4 regions of the Vibrio agarivorans genome follow, and region 4 is predicted to be linked to each of the others. Evidence: predicted binding sites of a transcription regulator. Region 4 holds the regulator's gene; each other region holds the start of a gene.
The links. Region 4 encodes CRP, which controls carbon source genes, mostly activating them, when cyclic AMP is high. Its sites were predicted from a motif close to TGTGANNNNNNTCACA; they were not measured.
Positions count from the first base shown of each region.

Region 1: the regulator CRP is predicted to act here: its motif matches at 4,416-4,431, upstream of QWZ05_RS06685 (glycogen/starch/alpha-glucan phosphorylase).
Region 2: the regulator CRP is predicted to act here: its motif matches at 3,152-3,167, upstream of cytR (DNA-binding transcriptional regulator CytR).
Region 3: the regulator CRP is predicted to act here: its motif matches at 2,381-2,396, upstream of recB (exodeoxyribonuclease V subunit beta).

Region 1 covers NZ_JAUFQF010000002.1:250,211-256,461, forward strand. Annotated here, with positions in the region: gene QWZ05_RS06670 (YebC/PmpR family DNA-binding transcriptional regulator) at 1-59, shown strand, start outside; gene QWZ05_RS06675 (NAD(P)-dependent oxidoreductase) at 262-1,131, shown strand; gene malT (HTH-type transcriptional regulator MalT) at 1,298-4,006, opposite strand; gene QWZ05_RS06685 (glycogen/starch/alpha-glucan phosphorylase) at 4,567-6,251, shown strand, end outside.
Region 2 covers NZ_JAUFQF010000004.1:1,012,706-1,018,956, reverse strand. Annotated here, with positions in the region: gene hslU (ATP-dependent protease ATPase subunit HslU) at 1-457, opposite strand, end outside; gene hslV (ATP-dependent protease subunit HslV) at 504-1,043, opposite strand; gene QWZ05_RS13210 (SPOR domain-containing protein) at 1,337-1,882, opposite strand; gene cytR (DNA-binding transcriptional regulator CytR) at 2,034-3,071, opposite strand; gene priA (primosomal protein N') at 3,199-5,394, opposite strand; gene rpmE (50S ribosomal protein L31) at 5,672-5,890, shown strand; gene QWZ05_RS13190 (malic enzyme-like NAD(P)-binding protein) at 6,159-6,251, shown strand, end outside.
Region 3 covers NZ_JAUFQF010000004.1:268,745-274,995, reverse strand. Annotated here, with positions in the region: gene recC (exodeoxyribonuclease V subunit gamma) at 1-2,235, shown strand, start outside; gene recB (exodeoxyribonuclease V subunit beta) at 2,494-6,090, shown strand; gene recD (exodeoxyribonuclease V subunit alpha) at 6,090-6,251, shown strand, end outside.
Region 4 covers NZ_JAUFQF010000004.1:656,501-662,751, reverse strand. Annotated here, with positions in the region: gene QWZ05_RS11570 (aspartate aminotransferase family protein) at 1-248, shown strand, start outside; gene astA (arginine N-succinyltransferase) at 327-1,346, shown strand; gene astD (succinylglutamate-semialdehyde dehydrogenase) at 1,361-2,818, shown strand; gene QWZ05_RS11555 (DUF1338 domain-containing protein) at 2,902-3,705, shown strand; gene crp (cAMP-activated global transcriptional regulator CRP) at 3,822-4,454, opposite strand; gene QWZ05_RS11545 (phosphoribulokinase) at 4,691-5,560, opposite strand; gene QWZ05_RS11540 (YheU family protein) at 5,640-5,861, opposite strand; gene QWZ05_RS11535 (hydrolase) at 5,903-6,251, opposite strand, start outside.

The DNA.
Region 1 (6,251 bases), on a different contig from region 4:
TGGACATGCTTGACGACTGTGATGACGTTCAACAGGTTTATCATAACGCTGAGCTTTAATCATTGCGGGCTGTCTTTGACAGTGAATCGCGTATGATAAGTTAATCTGGTATCAAAAATGCCCGCACAAGCGCCTTGCTTGTGCGGGCATTTTATTATGCGTCTCTTGACCAATAATATCTCAACAGTGCGTCTAGGCAGTGACATCGCTGCTCAATAGCGCTAACGTGTTGTAAACAAATCGACGATGAAAGGATTGGCAATGAAAGTTACTTTTCTTGGCTTAGGTGTCATGGGATTCCCTATGGCAGGGCACCTCACCAAAGCGGGCTTTGATGTGACAGTATTTAACCGCACTCACGCAAAAGCAGTTGCGTGGGGAGAAGCATTTTCTGGCCACGTGGCCTCAACGGTACAAGAGGCAGTGTGTGAAGCCGACGTGGTGTTGCTGTGTGTCGGCAATGACGATGATGTTCGTAGCATGACCACAAGTAAAAGTGGGGCGCTTCACTCCATGAAAGCGGGGGCAATTCTTGTTGATCATACAACGACGTCTGCCAGCCTAGCGGAAGAGCTCTCACAAGCGGCTCAGAGCCATTCTATTCGATTTATGGATGCACCAGTCTCAGGAGGCCAAGCCGGTGCGGAGAATGGCGTTCTGACGATTATGTGTGGTGGCGACCAAGCGTTGTTTGATGAACTGCAACCGGTTTTTTCTGCTTACGGTAAGTCGTCGGTGTTGATGGGTGCGGTAGGGCAGGGACAGCGCGCCAAGATGGTCAATCAAATTTGTATTGGTGGTGTATTATCTGGCTTGTCGGAAGGGCTTTTGTTAGCGGAAAAATCAGGTTTAGATATCGCGACTGTCGTTGACTGCTTAAAGCATGGCGCGGCGGGCTCTTGGCAAATGGAGAATCGCGGTGTCACCATGTCGCAAGATAAGTTCGATTTTGGCTTTGCGATTGATTGGATGATCAAAGATCTTGGTTTTTGTCTTGATGAAGCAGAGCGCCAAGGCGTCACATTACCTCTGACGGAAAAAGTGATTGCGCAGTATCGTCAGCTGAGTTCGCAAGGTGACAACCGAATGGATACATCGGTATTAATTCGCGCATTGCGCCAAGAGCAGTAAACAGTTTTACACTGTAAATGTGAGAAGCCTAAACAAGCTGAACCAAAGCGACTTTGACTTAGTCTTCAGCGTTTTGGGTCTTTCATGATCTCATCTTAAAAATGAACGAAAAAAAGAGCGCCAGCGAGTAACGCAGGCGCTCTTTCTATTTTTCGCTTCGCTATCTCTAATAGCCCATTAACTGCAGTAGGTTTTCTGCCGTGCGGATTGCCTCTTTGCGGTTGGCGATGTTGAGCTTTTGATACAAGTTGCGAATATGGGTTTTAATCGTTGTACCTGCGACATCCAGCTCTTGCGCAATCTGCTCGTTACTAAACCCAGAGTAGATCAGGCCAAGTACTTGCCACTCTCGCTGCGTGAGAGGGCTGGTGCGCACTAGTTCAGGAATATTTGGGTGATTGACCAGCTTCTCAACAAACTCTTCATCAAAGTGTACTGAGCGACTGCGCTGCGTGGTTGAGATGTCTTTCATCAGCTGCTGCGCTCGGTGACGCTCAAGATCCCCAAGTTCGGTCTTGTGGGTCAGTTTTTCAAGCAGGTGGCCAATTTTGCTGCCATCAACAAGGAAGTTACCCAAAATACCGGTTTGGTTGGTCATCTCTAAGGCGTACTTGAGCTTCGCTCGTGCTTCATCGTCTTCACCTTTGCTCGCAAGCAAAATAGTTTCGACAATTAGGTTACGGTTCGTATCCGTCACTAGCTGATGCTTATCTGCCTCTTGCTGCAGGAAGCTAAGCGTCTCTTGTGCTTGCTCAAACTCACCTAAGTTAATGTAGGCGCGTACGATATTGCGCCACTGTAACTGAGTAAAGTGGTTACACGCTTTATCTGGGCGAGTAGCAGTCTCTAGCCACTGCTGGATCGCACCACTGTCACCACGCGCCTGCCAGAAGAGCAGTAAGGAGAGTGAGGCATTCGCCGTCCAATCAACGTGGTAGGTGGATTGCTTCATCATGTGCTCGATTTGCTTGATGAACTTAGCTGCCTTATCAAGCTCACCACGACCAATCGCGATGCGTGCCAGCATAGAGTAGGAATGAAGGTGACGTGGGTCACTGTCGTTGCCAAGTACTTCAATCCCTTGGTAAGCACACACCTCAGCTTCATCCAATCGATTCCAGCACCACAACAGCTGTGAGCGGATACGCAGCAAGAACTCATTCATTGGCAATTGCTGAAGTTGATGCTCCTCAATGAGCTTAAAGGCGTTGTCTTGTACTTCGTAGGCCGCTTGAACGTAACCTTGAGCAATTAAGATCTCGCTCTGTTGCAGCATTGCCCACAACGCTTGATGGTAAACCTGATATTGACGAGCAAGCTTCTCTGTTTGTTGCATCATCGGCAGCGCACGACTGAGATGGCCAAGTACGTGGTTGACTTCGCCGACAACAGACGTGGCGACAATGCGGCTACGATATACCGTGTGATCAAGTTGACTGAGCGCCAGTTCCGCCAGCTCAAGTGCTTGCTCAGGCTGGTTTTGGTTAATCGCTACCTGTGCTTTTAGTGCATTAAGCTCACCTTGCTCTTTGGAGGATAGAGTGACATCGTACTCTTCCATGTGCTCAATCGCGGTGGTGAGCATGTCACCTACCTTGTTATAGCCATTGAGACTCTGCTCAACCCACGCTTGCAGCATCACGAGTTTCGGTACTGTGTAAAGCTGCTCTGGCGATAGGCTGCTGATCGCTTTTTCAAGGGACTCTAGCTCGCCTTGGTTGAACATCTTCCATCCGTGCTCACGCAGAATACCTGCCATTAGCTCAGTATCATTCGACATTTGAGCATGGCTGAGGGCGCGATGAGGCATACCTTGTTCTAGCCAAGCTTGCGCCGCTGCTTGGTGTAACTCTCCCTCTTTTTGTGGGATCCGTGCTTGACGCTCGTGAGCAAGAAACTCTGCAAACAGATTATGGAAGCGATACCAGTTGTGCTCTCCCTCAAGAGGGTAGACAAACAAACCATAGCGATTGAGAGACTCAAGCATGCTTAGTGCGTCTTCGCGCTTAGTCAAGGTGCAGACGAGGGTATCGTTGAAGTGATCCAGTACAGAACATTCCAACAAGAACTGGCGTGTCTCTTGATCAAGAAGATCGAAAACTTCCTCAATCAGATAGTCCCAAAGATGGGCGTGATTGAATTGTGAAACTGACTCAGCCGATTGTACTAAGGTACGCTGTTGGTGCTGAGCTTGTAAAGCGATCAACTGCAGCGCAGATGGCCAGCCTTCCACATAGGTGCGAAGGCTATTCGCAGTTTGATCGTCAATGCCATCATCTACTCGCTGATTGAAGAAACGTGTCGTCTCTTCAGTATCAAATGCGAGCAGCTCGTTGCCAATCTCAATCATCAGGTCACGAACGCGCAGGTTAGCGGTGCCCAATGGCGGTGCAGATCGGCTTGTGACCACTAGCGTGAGATTGTCAGGCATATGTTTAAGGAAAAAGCGCATCGCTTCATGAATTTCGTCATCATTAATGAGATGGTAGTCATCGATAACAATGTAGCTCTCTTGATAAAAGTCAGAAAGCTCAGTGAAGACTTCACCAAATAGTGAATGCAATGATGAGAACTGGCGCTTCTCAGCCAGTTTTTGAGCATTTGGACAGCAGTTATCTGTCGCTTTGTTCAGCGCTTGCAAAAAATAGTTAATAAAGCGAAATGGGTCGTTATCACTCTCATCTACGCTATACCAACCGACATGCGTTTTATCTGCTAGCCACTGAGCTGCCATTGTGGTTTTACCGTAGCCAGCTGGCGAACGGAACAGTACTAATTTGTAGCAGTTAGCTTCTTGCAGCAAGTCTAAAACTCGTGGGCGTAGAATCGCGTTATGTAATCGGCCCGGGCGAGTTAACTTTGATGGTATCCACATCTTATTCTTACCCTGATTTATCCAATGCACCGTTAACGGTGTCTCTATTTATTCGTCATACGTGCCTAAAAGTAGGATGGTATGACTGGGTATCGTCATGTTACTGAAAGAAAAACGCGAATGGCATTGATCCAACCCTCGTTTTCGCTCGCAATTCGTACATCTGGTACAACTACGCCCCATATCTGTGGGCTTGGTCACAAAATGTAGTCATTTGTTCACTATTATTGAAATCGATTGCACTGCTTATTAGCACAAAAGTGATGGCTCGATAAATATTTGTGACCAAGGTTATAAAAATCCCGATAACTCTAAAAAGGTTAATTTTTCTGTCATCGTTTACGGTTGTTTATAAAACGACCATGAGTGTGATCCGGTTCAACACAAATTTGAGCAAATCGAGTGTCAGTGAGAGTTAGATCACTTTATTTGCAAAGTAATAGGCTCTACGCCCTGTGCTCTCCTCCTATCCTCCACCCTATACGGGAGGATGTTTTGAAATAGGGGACAATGCACGATATATCGTAGATGGATTAAAACCAATAAGTGAGATTTCTCTAATGAAACCTACTCAACAGAAAAACTTTGACAAAGCTGCATTCCAAGCAGATGTTAAAAAACACCTTTCAGCGACTTACGCGACAACAGTAGAAACAGCTTCTCCTCGTGCATGGTACCTAGCAATGGGCCGCGCACTAGCAGAACTAACAACGCTTGACTTGCTACAAACAGAGCAAGACCCAAAAATCAAACAAGCGAAAAGCGTTAACTACCTTTCACTAGAGTTCCTTATTGGCCGTTTGACAGGTAACAACCTGATCAGCATGGGTCTGTACGAGCAGATCACTGAAGCGATGGAAGAGCTAGGTCAAAACCTAACAGATCTTCTAGAAGAAGAACGTGACCCATCACTAGGTAACGGTGGTCTAGGTCGTCTAGCAGCATGTTTCATGGATTCTTGTGCTGCACAAGAATACCCAACTGTAGGTTACGGCCTGCACTACGAATACGGTCTATTTAAGCAGTCATTTGAAGATGGCCGCCAGAAAGAAGCACCAGACGCATGGCGTGGTGTTGAGGGTTACCCTTGGGAAGTGGCTCGTCCTGAACTTGCTCAAGAGATCGGTTTCTTTGGCCGCGTAGAAGTGGTTAACCAAGGCGGCAAAGAAGTCCGCAAATGGGTACCAGGCATGACTGTGAAAGCAATGCCATGGGATCTACCTATCGTAGGTTACGAGTCAGAAACAGTGTATCCACTGCGTCTTTGGGAATGTCAGGCTCTTGCGCCTTTCTCTCTAGAGAGCTTCAACAACGGTGACTACTTCGAAGCTCAGCACGCACTGATCGATGCAGGTAACATCACGAAAGTTCTTTACCCGAACGACAACCACGAGAAAGGTAAGACTCTGCGTCTAATGCAGCAGTACTTCCACTCAGCAGCATCGGTACGCGACATCCTACGTCGCCACGAAGCAGCAGGTTACACACTAGCGGATCTTCCTAAGCAAGAGACTATCCAGCTTAACGATACACACCCAACTATCGCTATCCCAGAATTGATGCGCATCCTTCTTGATGAGAAAGGCCTATCTTGGGAAGAAGCATGGGAAATCAGCTCGCACACATTCGCGTACACAAACCACACTCTATTGCCAGAAGCACTAGAGACTTGGTCTGAGTCGCTAATTCAGCGTCTACTTCCTCGTCACATGGAAATTATCTTTGAAATCAACCACCGCTTCCTACAAGAAGTACGTGCAATGTGGCCTGGTGATGGTGAGAAGCAAGCTAAGCTTTCTATCATCCAAGAAGGTTTCCACCGCATGGTTCGTATGGCTAACCTATGTGTTATCGGTTCATACGCAGTTAACGGTGTAGCAGCACTTCACTCTGAGTTGGTGAAAGCTGACCTATTCCCAGAGTTCCACGAGATGTACCCAACTCGTCTACACAACGTAACGAACGGTGTGACACCTCGTCGTTGGTTGAAATTCTGTAACCCAGGTCTATCGGCTCTTATCACTGAGAAGATTGGTTCTGAGTGGCCAGCTAAGCTTGAACAGCTAGAAGGCATTGCGGAATTTGCTAACGATGCGAAATTCCAAAAAGAGTACATGGCTGTTAAGAAACAGAACAAACAGCGTCTAGCGGATTGGGTTAAAGAGAACATGGGTATCGAGCTAGATACGAATGCTATCTTTGACGTGATGATCAAGCGTCTGCACGAGTACAAGCGCCAGCAGCT
Region 2 (6,251 bases), 360 kb from region 4:
AGTTGTCTTCTGTCTGTTCGTTTTGACCCCAAGCATCACGTGCTGGTGGCAACAGTGCATCAAGCACACGCTCTTCCGCTTGCTCTTCGGCGCGGAATTTTACTTTTTCCATCGCTTGCTGATGCGTCATCTTGATTGCCACATCCGTCAGATCACGAATAATGGTTTCCACTTCTTTGCCAACATAACCCACTTCGGTGAATTTTGTCGCTTCTACCTTAATGAATGGCGCGTTAGCAAGTTTCGCTAGGCGACGAGCAATCTCAGTTTTACCAACACCTGTAGGGCCAATCATTAGAATGTTCTTTGGTGTCACTTCTGCACGTAAGCTCTCTTCGAGCTGCATACGGCGCCAGCGGTTACGCAGTGCAATCGCTACCGAGCGCTTTGCATTGTCTTGGCCAATAATATGGCGGTTCAGTTCATGAACAATTTCGCGAGGAGTCATTTCAGACATAGGGATTCCTTAATTCGTTAAAACAGCAAACACGACTATCTTGGGATTATTCAGCTTGCGCCGGTGTTTCTAGTTCTTCGATAGTGTGGTGATGGTTGGTGAATACACAGATGTCACCAGCGATTTTTAATGATTTCTCCGCGATCTCTTTCGCGTCTAAATCTGTGTTCTCAAGTAGCGCTGTCGCAGCAGCTTGAGCAAAGTTACCACCTGAACCAATCGCGATCAGGTCGTTTTCTGGCTGAACCACATCACCGTTACCCGTGATGATCAGAGAAGCCGTTTCATCAGCCACCGCCAATAGCGCTTCTAACTTACGCAGTGCACGATCACTACGCCAATCTTTTGCAAGCTCAACAGCCGCTTTGGTCAAATGACCTTGGTGCATCTGCAGTTTACTTTCAAAGCGTTCAAATAGCGTGAACGCATCTGCCGTACCACCAGCAAAACCAGCCAGTACTTTGTTGTTGTATAGGCGGCGAACTTTACGCGCATTGCCCTTCATCACAGTGTTGCCAAGTGACACTTGTCCATCACCGGCGATAACCACTTTATTATTACGGCGAACAGATACAATCGTAGTCATGAGTCAGGCCTTATATTTGAATTCACATTGGATATAAGGATTATATGAGGATATGGGGCAGAAAATTCAAGGGGTGCGGTTTTAACGGATGACCTATTGGTCATCAGAGTTAAATACGCATGATCATGAAGAAAACGTCATGCTGAATTCATTTCAGCATCTAACCATACGTTCCCTACACACTGATAGTAGATTCTGAAACGAGTTCAGAATGACATTTGAAACAGACCGTCAATTAGGCACTTACTCGTTTCCTAAAAATAAAGCCCACTCATTTGAGTGGGCTATAGAAACTACTGCGAATCTTTCCAAATCGCGCAAGGCTCAATCTTAGCGCGCTCTAGACGATGCCTATCTCGCTCCGCATCACGCTTCATGTCATAAGGGCCCAGCACAACACGATACCAACTGCTGCCTTCGGTTTTACGCACCTTGCTTTCTATGCCTTGGAAAGCGATATCTAGCTTACGCGACTCGGCTTGCTCAAGAGACTTATAAGCGCCACATTGCATGATATAAGGAATATCAGAAACCTGTAGCTCTTTGGCTTCCACTTCAATCTGGCGATTAGGCAGTGTCTCTACGTAATCCCACTTCTCTTCAGGCTTAGGCGGCAACACCTTTTTCGGTTTTGGTACCGGCTTCGGCTGAGGCTTAGGTTGAACAGCGACAGGCGCTTGTGGCTCTGGGTCTTGACCTAATAGGTACAACCCATAGCTGAAAATGCCAAGTAATAGGATCGCGAGAAGCCCACTACGCCACGGTTTACGTCGTGGAGTGGAGCGTTTGGTTGGCCGCTTGGGTGTCCCTCGGCCACGTTTTACGTAATCTTTTGCCACAGCAAATAATATAAATTGGTGAACGACATTCCGCATGGTAAAGCAGAATGCCGTTCTAGAACAGACTTAACCGGAAAAGGGGGACAAAAACGGGCAACCGGTTCTATTTGGTGCAAAATTGCGAGAATTCTGACACTTGCATCGACAGAATCTAAACCAATCTTGGTGGCGCAGCACTGTCACGAATCACCAGCTCAGTCTCAAGTAAACGAGACCCTGCTCGAACATCATGACCACGCAATACTTCCAGCATCATGAGCATGGTTTGACGGCCAATTTCATAGCGTGGTTGAGCGACTGTCGTTAATGGTGGATCGCAATACAAGCCAAAGTCGATGTTATCAAAACCGACAACAGACAAGTCTTGCGGAACGCGGAAACCAAGACGTTTCGCTTCCTGAATAGCGCCAATAGCTTGCGTATCACAGTGACAGAAAATCGCAGTCGGCGGCTCTGAATTAGACAGCAGCTTACGCACGCCTTTCACGCCACCCTCAAAGTTGAAATCACAATACTCTACATATTCAGGCTTCATCTCTAGGCCTGCTCGACGCAAGGCTTGCTGATACCCTTGATGACGGAACTGACATAGCGTAGACGTGTTAGGACCTGAAATCTGCGCCACTTTCTTATGGCCAAGTTGTGTCAGGTAATTCACGGCCTCAAAGGCAGACGTCAGGTTATCAATATGCACCGTTGGCAGTTCAAGCTCTGGGGCATATTCACACGCCATCACCATCGGCGGCAGGTTTTTTTGCTCTGATTTACTCACATCAAAAGGCAAGTCTGAACCTAGCAGCAACATACCATCTGCTTGCTTGGTGAAGACAAGGTTTACAAAAGAAGATTCGCGCTTCTTCTGTTGGCCACTATCACCTAGTAATACTAGGTATCCATGCTCCATTGCGGCATCTTCAATACCACGAATGATCTCTGAGAAATACGGGTCACAGATATCAGGCACAATCGCGACAATCGTTTTTGATTCATTGCGACGCAGATTACGCGCTAAAGAGTTTGGTGAATAACCCGACTCCATTACGGCATCTTCGACCTTCTCTCGCGTTGCTGCTGAGACTTTCTCAGGGTTCATCAATGCACGGGACACCGTAGCAGTCGAAACGCCTGCCAATAAAGCAACATCCTTCATTGTCGCCATTACATCTGTCCTCTCGTTTTCATCTTCAATTTTTACTCCGTAGCAAACAATTAGTGTATGTATTTACGAATTTAATGTTACGGGGTGATTAACATTTCTTTCAGTAAAAAGGTGATATGACTCACAACACAACAGATCAACTAATGGCATATCGCCGTTAGCTGAGGTCTTGTGGCTCAATATCTAAGCTCCAACGCACTTTTTTCGCCAATGGCAAAAGCCCAATGGCAGGCTTAGCGCTAGAGAGCAATCGCTGCATCTGAGCGCGGGATTGCGTTTGTAATAGTAGCTGCCAGCGATATTTCCCCGCTCGCTTTGACAGCGGTGCTGGTGTCGGCCCAAGTACAACATCTCCTTGAGAATACAGCGGATGTGCTTCTAGGGTGTGGCGCACTTGACGCAAAAACTGCTCAACCATCTGATTGTCGTTCGCTTCCGCTTTAAACAAGGTTAAAAAGCTATAAGGCGGTAGCAGAGCCATTTTGCGCTCTTGCAGAGCCGTATCCGCAAATTGGCTATAGCCTTGAGTCAGCAGTGCTTGCAGCAACGGATGCTCTGGGTGGTGCGTTTGCAAAATCACTTCACCACGCTTACTGGCTCGGCCTGCTCGGCCTGCGACTTGAATAAAGAGCTGAGCTAAGCGCTCTGAAGCACGAAAATCACTGCTATACAACGAGCCGTCGACATCTAACAGGGCCACTAGGGTCACATTGGGAAAATGGTGCCCTTTAGCCAGCATTTGTGTGCCAATCAATATCTGATGATCGTTGTTGCGAATCGACTCTAGCGCCTGTTCAAGGCTGCCTTTTCGACGCGTGCTGTCACGATCAATACGAATGGCGCTGTAATCTGGGAACAAGCTGTTTAGCTGTGTCTCTAACTGTTCAGTCCCCACTCCGACAGTCACAAGGTGCGAGCTACCACACCCCTGACACTGATGAATCACCGGGCGTTGTGAACCACAGTGATGACATCGAATCTCATTGCTATTTTGGTGATAGGTGTAATACGCCTCACAGCGATGACACTCCGCGATCCAGCCACACTCATGACACATCAAAGCTGGCGAAAAACCGCGGCGGTTGAGAAACAATAACACCTGATTACCCGCTTCAAGGTGTTTACGCATCTCTGCGATGAGTGGCGCCGACAAGCCCCCTTCCAAATAAAGCCCCTTAATATCAAGAACCTTATTGGTCGTCGGTTTTGCCGAGCCTGCTCGCTGCGTTAAATGCAAGTGGCTGTATTTTCCTGTACGCGCATTGTGTAGCGTTTCAAGCGCTGGGGTCGCTGAGCCAAGAACAATCGGAATGCCCTCTTTGTTGGCTCGCATAATAGCGACATCGCGCGCGTGGTAACGTAGGCTATCTTGCTGCTTATAAGAGCTGTCATGCTCTTCATCGACAATGATGATACCGAGGTCAGCAAATGGGGTTAGCAGTGCTGAGCGCGTACCGATCACAATGCCACATGCCCTATCGCGAGCAGCCAACCAAGCATTGAGGCGCTCAGTTTCGTTGAGATTAGAGTGCACAACTGTGACAGGCACATTAAATCGTGAAGCAAAACGTTCGATAGTTTGCGGGGTCAGGCCGATTTCCGGCACCAAAACCAAAGCTTGCTGTCCGCGCTCTAGCACCGGCTTTATCAGATTAAGATAAACCTCGGTCTTGCCCGAGCCCGTCACCCCCTCGAGCAAAAAACAGCCGTAACTCTGACGGTGATTGACACTCGCAATCGCCACGGCTTGCTCTTCATTCAGCTTTGGTTTTTCTACCTCTCGCTCAACCTGAGCTCCCCAAGGTTGAATTTGGGGTAATCTCGATTGCGCGGCAATCCAGCCTTTTTCTTCAAGGGCTTTTGTGACGCTGGTTGAAACGCCCGCATCATTCAATTTCTCTCGGGTTAAGCCGCCCGACTCAAGCAACTGTAGTGCTAACGCTTGTTTTTTTGCACGGCCAACGCCGGCCATTAATTGAGTGCGTCCTTCCTCTGTAAGGTGCCACTCAACAATCGCTTCCACTTGTGCAGGCTTGCCTTTTTTCAGTGCCGCTGGCATTGCATTGGCGAGCGTATCACCCAATGGGTATTGATAGTACTGACTGCACCAAGTTAAAAGCTGGAACAGAGAGTCAGGCCACAACGGCTCAGCATCTAGCACCTGCTTAATCGATTTCAGTTTGTCGAACTCTGACTCGCTAGCAAAAGCCGTCACAATACCAATCATGGTTTTGGGTCCAAACGGCACGGCTACTCGCCCGCCAATCACCGGAAAAAGGTGAGCAGGAATTAAATAATCAAACGATCTGTCCAGAGGTACTGGCAAAGATACACGAGCAATAGATGGGCGCATGGACTGACTGAAAACGATTGCGGAAGCGTCATATTATACTCAAATGCCCCTCAATCCAATGATTGAACCGATGGGCAGTGAAAAAGTTGGCGATTTTTTTAGCAAATCAGTTGATCCCTAACGCCGCTTTCTTTACTATATCGCGCCTTAGCTATATGGCTTAATTTTGCTCACGCAGCAGAATCAGCGGTATAGCAAGTAAAAACGTTTTTGTTAAATTACGTGTGGTGTCCAGCGTAGAGTTGGATAGCGACACGGCCCAATTGAGGTTATCCCTATGAAAACTGGTATCCACCCAGAATACAAAGCTGTAAAAGCAACTTGTTCTTGCGGCAACTCTTTTGAGTTCAACTCAACTCTAGCTAAAGAATCTATCCACCTAGACGTGTGTGACAAATGTCACCCATTCTACACTGGTAAGCAACGTATCGTTGATACAGGCGGCCGTGTAGATCGCTTCAACAAGCGTTTCGGTGCTCTTTCTTCTAAGAAGTAATTCTTCTGAAGTAAGTACAAAAAAGGACGTCATCGACGTCCTTTTTTAATGCCTAAAATTCACCAGCCAATAATCATTATTTTCTTCTAACGCGCAACACCTCAAGCGCGTGCGACAATCCTCTCGAAGCATCATCAAACAGTACTGGTCTGATCTGCAGACTTTTATTCTACGAATTTACCTTAGTTCACAATTTAGCCTAGGTTTATGATCCAGCTTCCACTAAAATATTGCTCTGTCTCACATACATGGATTTATAGCAGCTCTCATGCCTAACGATAAAAACGACGCTACTCCACTTTCTGCTGAAGAACAATTTCGCCAGCAAGCTCTCGACTATCATGCTCAACCTACCGCAGGT
Region 3 (6,251 bases), 390 kb from region 4:
CGCGATATCATCGTCATGGTGGCAGATATTAATGCCTACAGCCCGGCCATTCAGGCTGTGTTTGGCAATGCAAGTGCTGACCGATACATTCCGTTTTCTATCTCAGATAGAACGGCAGATAAAGAGAGCCCAATTCTCAACGCGTTTAGCTATTTGCTGTCGTTGCCTGAATCGCGCTGTACTGCATCTGAACTGTTAGAGCTGTTGGAAACCCCTGCGATAATGCGTAACTTTGGTCTCGACTACAGTGATTTTCAGCAAGCCAAGCGCTGGGTTGAAGCCTCGGGTATTCGCTGGGGGCTTTCACCAGAGACGGCGACGGAGTTTGACCTTCCCCAAGGGGAGCAGAACACGTGGCAGTTTGGTATTGAGCGGATGCTCTTGGGTTATGCCATGAGCGGTGAAGGGCAACTGTTTGAGTCTGGCGTTGGCACCATCGCCCCTTACAATGAGGTGCAGGGGTTATCCGCCGAGTTAGCCGGTAAGCTCGCACACTATATCGATAGCATTCGCCATTTCCGCGCGCACCTGAGTCAAAGCCAGTCGGTTGCTGATTGGCAACACCATCTTGGAGAGCTGCTTGATGCCTTCTTTGCGCCAGAGTTAGAAGAAGAGGTCGCGCTGCACAGCATTCGTCATACCTTCGGTCAGCTCTCTCAGCAGTTGGTGGATGCCGGTTATCAAGCGCCGCTTGAGCCGATTATTATTCGTCAGTATCTTGAAAATAAGCTCTCGGGTAGCCGTGTCTCTCAGCGATTCTTAGCGGGGCAGGTAAACTTCTGTACCCTAATGCCGATGCGTTCTATCCCATTCAAAACCGTGTGTTTGTTGGGAATGAATGATGGTGCTTATCCTCGCAATGTTGCACCTGAAGGGTTTGATTTGATGAACGGTCGCGTTAAGCCAGGCGATCGCTCACGTCGTGATGATGATCGATACCTGTTCTTAGAGGCGATGCTCTCTGCGCAAGATACTCTGTATATCAGCTATATTGGTCGTTCAATTCAAGATAATACAGAGCGTGTGCCTTCAGTACTGGTCAGTGAGTTGATGGAATATTGTCAGCAAAACTACTGCCTTGAAGGGCAGCAAGAGCTGGATGTCGATCGTTCAGGGAATCAGTTACTCGAAGCCTTGATTCACCATTACCCAATGGTGCCGTTTAGTCGCAACGCCTTTGAGCTTGGGAGTTATGCGCGAGAGTGGCTACCCGTAGCAAATAGAGACCAAGAAAACTTGGTGCAAAAGGGTCAGTCAGTGAGTGATTATTGGCTGGATGTGACCTTCCCATATGAGCTTGATTTGGTTGAACTGCAGCGTTTTTGGCGCTTGCCGGTGCAGTACTTCTTTACTCGCCGTTTGAAGGTGATGTTTGATGAGCTGGATAACCCACTGCTCGATGATGAGCCATTTGTCCTCGATGGGCTCCAGAGCTTCCAGATGAAATCAGAATTGCTTTCGGTGCTACTTGAGACAGAGCCATCTCAAGCCGCTCAGGCTGTGAGTCAGTTTGTTGCTAACAAGCGCGCAGAAGGTGCTCTCCCTGTTGGAGCATTTGGCGAGCTGGAGTTTGAGAGCAATCGAGTGCAAATCGAGGCGCTACAAGAGGAGCTGCAACACTATTGCTCCGCGCCGCTTGACGATATTGAAGTGCGGGTAACACTCACTGCATTGGGCGAGCAAAAACCAATAGAGTTAGTCGGTTGGCTTCAGCAGCACTATCAGTCTGGGCTAGTGCGCTATCGTGTAGGCCGGATTCGTTCACAAGATATGTTGTCCGCTTGGATAGACCATTTATGTTTGCACGCGATGGGGCATAGCAAGCCGACGCATCTTATTGGCTATGACCGCAAAGAGGGCGTGGTGCATTGGGTTATCCCAGCACTTGCTCAACAGCAGAGTCAGTCGCTACTCAATGAACTTGTTCGCCTGTTCTCACAAGGGGTGAATCAACCATTGCCTTATTTACCTGTCACCGCACTCGCCGCAGTCGAAGCGGGTTTCTCTCGTGGCAACTGGGCCGAAGATGATGAAAAATCACTGAAAAAAATGGCGGATGCGTTTCAGGGTGGTTACATGAGCACGGGTGAAGGTGAGAACGAATACATTGCACGGGTTTGGCCGCAATGGGAAGACGACCTGGCGAATCAGGTGTTAAGCCTAAGTCGCTTAGTGATTCAGGCGCCCCGCTTGGCACTCAAAACAATTGAAGACTATCGCAGCGAAGAAAGCTAAGTGGTAGGGCGGCCGTCAGCATATCGTTATTTTATATAGGGTATTTGCTGACGGCCATAGGTCAGAGGGACCTAATCTCGGTAGGAACGTGTGTTGTGATGAATTCCAATGCGCGCATAGTAGCCATTCGATATCAGGGATACCGTGAGAGAGATCCCACGGAATTTCAAAGATTTAGTAATTTATTTTATGTATTCGGTTTTTATAGGTTGGATCACAGTTTGATCTGCCGTAATAACGGGTTACAAGGGATTTAATATGACCAATGCGGTGCAAGGTGTGACACCACTTCAAGCTATGACATTTCCACTTCATGGCGCACGCTTAATAGAGGCTTCGGCAGGTACAGGCAAAACCTTTACCATCGCGGGCTTATATCTACGATTGATATTGGGCCATGGCGATGATCAAACTCGTCATCAAAAGCCTTTGACCGTCGACCAGATTTTGGTAGTGACCTTTACTGAAGCGGCCACGGCGGAGCTTAGAGATCGTATTCGTGCAAGAATACATGATGCTCGATTAGCGTTCAGTCGCGGTGTGAGTGATGATCCGGTTATTGAGCCGCTTCTTGATGAAGTATCTGATCATGCCTCTGCAGTCGCCTTGTTATTGCAAGCCGAGCGTCAAATGGATGAAGCAGCGGTGTACACCATTCACGGCTTTTGTCAGCGCATGCTGACTCAAAATGCCTTTGAATCAGGCAGTCGCTTTAACAATGAGTTTGTCACTGATGAAGGCATGCTCAAAGCCCAAGTGGTGGCGGATTATTGGCGTACTCAGTTTTACGGCTTGCCTTTACCATTGGCTCAGCAGGTGCGACTGCTATGGTCTGACCCCAGCGCTTTGCTAGCGGATATCGGCCGTTACCTAAGTGGTGCGCCACTCAAATTGACTGTTGAGCCGATGACGGGCAGTTTAGATGACCTGCACCAGAAAAATATCGAACAGATTCAGGCTCTCAAGCAAACTTGGCAAGCTGGCCAACAAGACTATCAAGCCTTGATAGAGGGCTCAGGTGTGAATAAGCGCAGCTATACGAAAAAATCGCTGCCGACGTGGCTTGCGGTCATCGATGCTTGGGCTGCCAACCCAACCACAGATTATTCCTACCCAGACCAATTAGAGAAGTTCTCACAGCAAGTGCTTGATGAGAAATCACCGAAAGGCAACCCACCACAACATGCGACCTTTGCGGCCATAGATGAATTCCTGTCTGCGCCAGTCAGCCTGAAAGCACCGATATTGGCGCATGCTATTGGTGTGTGTCGTGACAAATTACAACAAGCGAAACATCGCAAGCAATGGCTATCGTTTGATGATCTATTGACGCAGCTTTCCGCCTCGATGGATGTCGATGAGGAAGGGCGACTTGGGGCTCGCATTCGCGAACTGTACCCGATAGCCATGATTGATGAGTTTCAAGATACCGACCCGCTGCAATACAGTATTTTTGGCCGAATCTATCTAGATAACCCAGAGTGTGGCTTATTTATGATTGGCGACCCTAAGCAAGCAATTTATGGCTTTCGCGGCGCCGATATCTTTACCTATATCAAGGCGAGAAATCAGGTCACTGCCCACTACACATTGGGCACAAACTGGCGCTCAAGTGCAGAGATGGTGCAGTCTGTTAACCAGATTTTTGAACTGCCGGATAGTCCGTTTATCTATGACGATGACATCCCCTTTCTGTCAGTCAATTACAGCCCGAATGCGGACAAGCGTCACTGGACTCTAGAAGGAGAGAAGCAGCCTGCTTTGATCTATTGGCAACAAGAGACAGAAGAGAAACCCGTGTCTAAAGGTGAGTATCTTGATGTCATGGCCAGTGCCACAGCCAGCGAGGTGCAAAAGATTCTCACCGCTTCTGATTATGGGCAAGCAGAGCTCATCAGTGGCGATAAACATCATGCTATACAAGCGGGTGATGTTGCGGTGCTGGTGCGCACTGGTGCTGAAGGGCAGCGTATTCAGCAGGCACTGGCAGAGCAGGGGATAGCCAGTGTCTACCTGTCGAATCGAGACAGTGTGTTTAGTAGTGCGGTTGCCATGGATATCTTGCGCCTACTCACAGCCGTGCTTGTGCCTGATGATGAGCGTAAAGTGAAAGCCGCACTCTCTTCACGCCTATTTGATCTGCCTATCGCTTATCTTGAGCAACTGAATGAAGATGAGAACGAGTGGGAAGCGGTACTGATTGAGTTTAAAGAGTATCAGCAGCAGTGGTTTACCCGTGGTGTCTTGCCGATGTTGCGTGCCGTATTAGCCAATCGTCACCTTGCAGAGCGTTGGCTGCATAGTGATAGTGAACGCCAACTGACGGATTTCATGCACTTAAGTGAACTGTTGCAAAATGCGGGTGCAGAACTCGATAGTCATCAAGCGCTTGTGCGTTGGTTAAGTCAAGCGATCAGTGATGCGCAGCAAGGCGTTAATGGTGGCGATGACGCGATTCAGCGTTTGGAGTCAGAGCGTAATCTTGTACAGATCGTCACCATTCACAAGTCGAAAGGCTTGGAGTATGACTTAGTGTTCCTGCCGTTTGTTTTTGCCGCTCGTGAAGCGAGTGAGGCCAAATACTATGACGCGGAGCAAGACTCGACCGTACTCGACATTCTTGCTCAAGATGAAACCTTAGCGCTTGCCGATAAAGAGCGATTAGCTGAGGACTTACGCCTCATCTATGTGGCGCTGACGCGCGCTGTTTATGCTTGTTATATTGGCGCGGCACCACTGCGTAATGGTCGCTCTACTAAAGAGCCGACTGGGGTGCACAAAAGCGCCATGGGGTATTTGCTGCAAAACGGTCAGCAGGGTGGGATTCAAGATCTTGCAAATGCGATTGCCCAGCAAACTCAGCTGAATTTTGTCTTTGAGTCATCACCGCCAGAGTGTGGCACAGATAAATACCTGCCCCCTGCGACACTTCAAGAGCCAGTGTCAGCGCAAACACTGACGGCGCAGATTGACCGCCAGTGGCGCATGACCAGTTACTCTAGCTTGGTAAAACAAGGCTCGCATGGGCATAAAGAGGTGCTGATGGAAATCGGTACTTTTGATGTTGATTCGGCTGATGAGACTCAGCAAGACGATGAAGAACAGGTGTTGTCGATTTTCAACTTTCCACGCGGTGCTCAGCCCGGTACGTTTCTCCATGCATTATTTGAAGAGGTTGAATACACCCTTCCAGCCACAGAGCCAAGTAACACGGAGATCATCCTGGAATTGATGAAGCAGTCATCGATTGATGAACAGTGGTTGCCTGTGCTGCAAACGATGGTGGACACCGTATTGGCAACCCCTTTGGATGGAGAAACTCTGCGCCTATGCGATACTCTATCAAGCCAAAGATTGGTGGAGATGGAGTTTATGTTGCCAATCAAACTGCTCTCGGCACCACAACTGAATCGCGTGATCAAACAGCACGATACTTTGTCGGCTCGTGCAGGTGAACTTGGTTTTCAAACGGTGCAAGGTATGCTCAAAGGTTTCATCGATTTAGTCTTTGAACACCAGGGCAAATATTATGTGTTGGACTGGAAGTCGAACCACCTTGGTGATCATATAGAAGACTATCACCGAGCCGCATTAGAGAACTCAATGGCGGATCATCGCTATGACCTGCAATACCAAATCTACTCTCTGGCACTGCATCGCTTTTTGAGCAGCCGCATCTCCAACTATGATTATGAGTCGCATTTTGGTGGGGTTTTCTATGTGTTTTTACGTGGTGTCGATGGGCAGAGTGATAACGGTATTTTCTCAGCGAGGCCAAGTTTAGAGATGCTTAACGATTTAAATGACCTGATTGATAACAACCTTGAATTCACTTCATTTGAGGAGAACTCATAATGGAGACAAGAACATTTGAGCAATGGGCACACTGGTTGTTGAATAAAGGCTTTATTCGTCAACTTGATTTTCAATTTGCCACGCTCTTGCGTCGTCATGGCGCGACTGAGCCGCTTGTTTTGTTGGCGGCCATAACCAGTGGGGAATTGGGTAAAGGTCAT
Region 4 (6,251 bases):
CCTTGAACGAAAAGTACCAGCTGTTTTCTGAAATACGGGGTAAAGGCCTACTACTCGGTGCGGCACTGAATGAAGAGTGGCAAGGTCGCGCACGCGATGTGCTAGTCGCAGCAGGTCAGCAAGGCCTAATGGTATTAGTGGCTGGCGCGAATGTGGTGCGTTTCACGCCATCGCTGGTCATTACAAAAGAAGAAGTTGATGCAGGATTAGCACGACTTGATAAAGCTTTGGAGAGTCTTGTCTCCTAAAAATCTATCGCTTGCTCTGAGCGCGGAGAGTTCTCACCGCGCTCCTTAAGCGTTCAACAGCATCAGGAGGGAGTATCGATGCTTGTAGTTCGTCCAATTAGTCTATCTGATTACGAAGCCTTACATACCTGTGCCGTCGAGTCTGGCCATGGCTTCACATCTCTACCCGTCAATGAAGAGTTACTGACTAATCGCATTACCCATTCAGAATACAGCTTTGGCAAGCCAGAGGTGAGCGAACCGGGTGATGAAGGTTATTTGATGGTGGGTTTCGATAGTGAAACTGGTGAGGTTGCCGGTTGTACTGGCATTGAAGCGTCAATTGGCTGGGATGTACCGTTCTATTCTTACCACATCAGTACCGTTGTCCACTCATCGCCTAAGCTAGGGGTGAATAATGTGGTTAAGCTGCTGACCTTTGGCAATAACTACACGGGGTGCTCTGAAATCTGCACCTTGTTCTTACGTCCGAGCTTTCGCCAAGGCTTGAATGGGCGTCTGATGTCTAAGTGCCGTTTCTTGATGATGGCAGAACACCCTGAGCGATTTTCGAAGACGATTTTTGCTGAGATGCGTGGCGTCTCAGACGATGATGGCAACTCGCCGTTCTGGAAGTGGCTACAAGAGCACTTCTTCTCGATTGAATTTACCTTAGCGGATTATCTCACAGGCATTGGTAAGAAGGGGTTTATCGCGGATTTAATGCCTAAGCTGCCTATCTATATCAACTTGTTAAGTAAAGAGGCGCAAGCGGTGATTGGCAAGGTGCATGAGAACACCAAGCCTGCGTTGCGCTTGTTAGAAAAAGAAGGCTTCACCTGCCGAAACTATGTCGACATCTTTGATGCCGGCCCAACGGTGGAGTGTGATTTACAGCATATCGAAACGGTGCGTCATTCGTTCCGCGCGAAGGTACACGTCGCTGAACATTCCAGCGCGAAAGACTTTTTGATCGCTAATACCTCTTTCGAGCACTTTAGAGCCACTGCAGCAAAAGCGGCTTATGACCAAGAAGAGGGCTCAGTCATTCTAGCCCCAGAGGTCGCTGCAGCACTGCAGGTACAAGAAGGCGATTACGTGCGCATGCACGCCCAGTAACAAGGAGAAAAGATATGACGCATTGGATTGCAGGACAATGGATCGCGGGGCAAGGTGAGGCGATGCAGTCTGTTAGCCCATTTAATGATGAGGTGATATGGCAAGGTGATAGTGCCACGCCTGCTCAAGTAGAATCAGCAGTCAGCGCAGCAAGAGTAGCTTTTTCTAGCTGGAAGAAACTGACATTTACCCAGCGCGAAGCGCATGTGTTGGCCTTTGCCGATAAGCTCAAAGAGCGTGCAGAACAGCTAGCAGAAGTGATCGCTCAAGAGACTGGCAAGCCTTTGTGGGAAACACGCACAGAAGCCGCTGCCATGGCGGGTAAGGTAGCGATATCGATTCGCGCCTATCACCAACGTACCGGTGAGCATCAGCGTGAAGCCAACGGTAATCAGATTGTACTGCGTCATCGCCCGTTGGGTGTCATGGCGGTATTTGGCCCATACAACTTCCCTGGGCATTTACCTAATGGTCATATCGTACCTTCTCTTTTAGCAGGTAATACGGTGGTGTTTAAACCATCGGATCTAACGCCACTGACAGGCGAGTTTGTGATGCGACTGTGGCAGGAGTCTGGTCTACCTGAGGGAGTGATTAACCTAGTTCAGGGTGGCAAAGAGACGGGGATCGCGCTTGCTCAAGCAAAAGGGATTGATGGTCTCTTGTTTACCGGTAGTGCAAATACCGGTCATATACTGCATCGTCAATTTGCGGGCCAGCCCGACAAAATGCTCGCCCTTGAAATGGGTGGTAACAACCCAATGGTGATTTCCGAGCAGTTTGGCGATCTTGATGCAACCGTCTACACCATTTTGCAATCCGCTTTTATTAGTGCTGGTCAACGTTGCACCTGTGCACGTCGCTTATATGTCCCTCAAGGAGAGGCAGGTGATGCACTGCTTGAGAAGCTGGTTAGTGCAACTCAAACGATTGTCATAGATGAGCCTTTTGCCGAGCCCGCGCCGTTTATGGGGCCGCAGATATCAAAGCAAGCCGCCGACCATATTCTCGCAGCTCAAGCAAACTTATTGTCATTGGGTGGCAAGGCGCTGCTGGAAGGTCAGTCGCAAGGGTTTGCGTTTGTCTCTCCTGCGATTATTGATGTCACTAACATCAGTGCCTTACCAGACGAAGAGTACTTTGGCCCACTATTGCAGGTGATTCGTTATCAAGGATTGGAACAAGCCGTGGCGTTAGCGAATGACACTCGTTATGGCTTATCGGCCGGCTTAATCTCAACCGATGATGACGAGTGGGCATACTTTGTCGATAACATTCGAGCGGGCATTGTCAATCGCAACCGCCAATTGACAGGAGCAAGCGGAGACGCACCTTTTGGTGGCCCGGGAGCTTCTGGCAACTTACGTCCAAGCGCCTTCTATGCTGCAGATTATTGTGCCTATCCGATGGCATCGATGGAAGGCAGTGAGCCTTTACTGCCAGCGACATTAAGCCCTGGGTTAAAACTATAATCATTTTTCTCGTCACAAGCTGAGGGTAGCTCGAGAGCTACCCACCTTTTCCCTCTTTTTCAAAGACAAAGCAAGGAGAGAGTATGACCCCAACTTTCACCGTCGACACACTGTTTGCGCGAATGTGGCAAGACTATATTCATCGCTTGTGCCCCTCTGCTGAGCAAGTACATCAGATACTAGAGGAGGACAAGCCACTGATTAATGACCATATTGCTTTGAGGACCTTTAATATAGAGCCACTGGGTATTGAGACCTTAGCCAAGCCATTTCTGGCTTTAGGTTATCAAGAAGGAGGTGATTATGTTTTTGAGAGCAAAAAGCTGTTAGCGAAGCATTATGAACATCCCGATCCTAACCAGCCGAAGGTGTTTATCAGTGAGTTGAAAGTTGAAGAGTGTTCAATACAGCTTCAATCGATCGTCGCACGCCTTGTTGCCCAACTGGATGCCAATAAGCTATTAACGCCGGAGTTTCTCTTTGCGGGTCGCTTGTGGGACATCTCATATCAAGAGTATCAACAATTGGCGCAAGAGAGTGAGTATGCCTCTTGGCTCGCGGCGCACGGCTATGGTGCCAATCACTTTACGGTCAGCGTGAATCAACTCAATGCGTTTGCAGAGGTCGTTGACGTAAATGCTCGGCTGAGGCAGACGGGTTTTGTTATCAATGAATCGGGTGGGGAAGTGAAAGGCACTCCCGAGGTGTTACTAGAGCAATCATCGACTATGGCCGACAAAGTACTCGTCCAATTCAGTGATGGAGAGCAGCACATTCCGGGCGGTTTTTATGAGTTTGCCAAGCGCTATCCGACCCGCGATGGTTCACTGTATCGCGGATTTGTCGCAGCGTCGGCGGACAAAATCTTTGAGAGTACTAACCAGTAGTCTCTAATACCTTAAATAGGCAAGACATAAAAAAACACCAAACGGAGGTTTGGTGTTTTTTTCAATTTAATCAGCTTACTGAAAATTCACACGGACTCGTTGAGAGCCATTGAGAATTAACGAGTGCCGTAAACCACGATAGTTTTACCGTGTGCAGAAATTAGGTTCTGCTCTTCAAGCATCTTCAAGATACGGCCAACGGTTTCACGTGAACAACCAACAATCTGACCGATCTCTTGACGAGTGATCTTGATTTGCATGCCGTCTGGGTGTGTCATTGCGTCTGGCTGTTTCGCTAGGTTTAGTAGCGTCTGAGCGATGCGACCTGTTACGTCAAGGAATGCTAAGTCACCCACTTTTTGGCTAGTCACTTGTAGGCGGCTTGCCATCTGCGCTGAAAGGCGCATTAGGATATCTGGGTTAACTTGGATAAGTTGACGGAACTTCTTGAATGAAATCTCAGCAACTTCACATGGCGATTTTGCACGTACCCAAGCAGTACGCTCTTGGTCTTCTTCAAAAAGACCTAGCTCACCAATGAAATCACCTTGGTTTAGGTAAGAAAGGATCATTTCCTTACCTTCTTCGTCTTTAATAAGAACCGCAACAGAACCTTTTACGATGTAGTACAAGGTTTCCGCTTTTTCACCAGCGTGAATCAGCGTGCTTTTTGATGGGTACTTATGAATATGACAGTGTGAAAGAAACCACTCTAACGTTGGATCGGTTTGAGGTTTACCTAGAACCATAAATATATCTTCCTCTGCAGGGTTCGCTTGCTGCTTTCCTTATTGCGCTAAGCTTAACTAGGCTTAGTAGCATAAGTGCTGAAGACACTTGCTGCAAGCTATCTCGTAATTCAGACAAGATAGTAACGCGTTTCTTGTGCGATTTCTTGATTTTAACGGGGTAAGATGACCGATAATTACTCAGATTCTGTGCACCTGATCACGTACTGACAAGGTTGTCTGGTTATTGGTCGCAATTAACCTATTTTCCCAGTTTCTATAAGCTGCTGTAAGATGGGTCTGACAATCAATTCCATCGCAAAACTCATCTTACCCCCGGGCACAACAAGTGTGTTGTGGCGCGACATAAATGAGCCGTCAATCATCGCTAGCAGATAAGGGAAGTCGACATTTTTGATCCCGCGCAGACGAATCACCACAAAACTCTCGTCCAGACTTGGGATGCCTTTCGCATTTAGCGGGTTGGAAGTGTCGACGGTAGGGACACGCTGAAAGTTGATATGGGTGCGTGAAAACTGCGGAGTGATGTAGTTTAGGTAGTCATCCATTGAGCGGACGATAGAATCCATCACTGCTTCGCGTGAGTGTCCACGGTCACGAGTGTCGCGGACAAACTTTTGAATCCACTCTAAGTTAACGATAGGCACCATGCCAATCAGAAAATCGACGTGTTTAGAGACGTTGACTTCACCATCGACTACGCCGCCATGCAGGCCCTCATAGAACAGTACATCGGTATCTTCGGGCAGTTGTTGCCATGGAGTGAAGGTTCCAGGCATTTGGTTGTAAGGCACCGCTTCATCAAAGGTATGTAGATAGCGACGCACTTCCCCTTGCCCCTCTTCGCCATAGCGAGCAAAAAACTGCTCTAGTGCAGAGAAGTCGTTGGCTTGTGGGCCGAAGTAGCTGATGTGTTTGCCTTGCTCGCGTGCTTTGCGAATCTCCACGTCCATCTCAGGACGGGTAAAGCGGTGGAAGCTATCTCCTTCCACCCAGGCGGATTTGACGTTCATCATATTGAACATCTTTCTAAAGGCTTCTGACGTTGTGGTGGTTCCTGCACCAGAGGAGCCGGTCACCGCGATAATCGGATGCTTGGCTGACATGACTTACCTGTCTATTTAATAGTTATGATTTTTGGAAGCTTAACCTTAGCGCACCAAAGTGACTTTGGCGAGGTTGTGGTTAGAATTTTCCGATGGACTTACGAACCTGAATATCAATGGTTTCATGTAGCTCAGAAAAGACGATAACGGCATCGCCTGCCTCTATTTGCTTGCGTACCTGTTCCACCTTTTGCGCCAGGGTGACTTCATACTCTCCGTAGTCGGTCCCCTCGCGAAGGATGAACTCTTTGATTAGGTTGTCGAGTGTCTCGGATTCAATTTCTTGCCATGGGATGATCATCAATACTTCTCCACTTCATGATCAATCTGTCTTAATGCGTATTATGCCGACTTTGAGAGACATTCGTAATAGGCAGGCAGCGCTTCTTCTAGCCAAAATGTGGGTTTTAGTAAACTGCCGCTGAGAAAGCCAACGTGACCTCCATGCTCAAACAGACGGTAATCGATATTATCTGGCAGGATAAATTTGGGGATCACGTCTTCAGTCATGAACGGGTCGTCTTTGGCATGAATGATCAATGTTGGTGTAGTGATGGCTTTGAGGTGATTGATCCCAGAGCACTGCTGGTAATAGTCTTCAGCATCCTTAAAACCGTGCAGGGGTGCTGTAATTAAATCATCAAACTCTTGTAAACGGGTGACGCGTTTAATGCTCTGATAAGTGATCTTA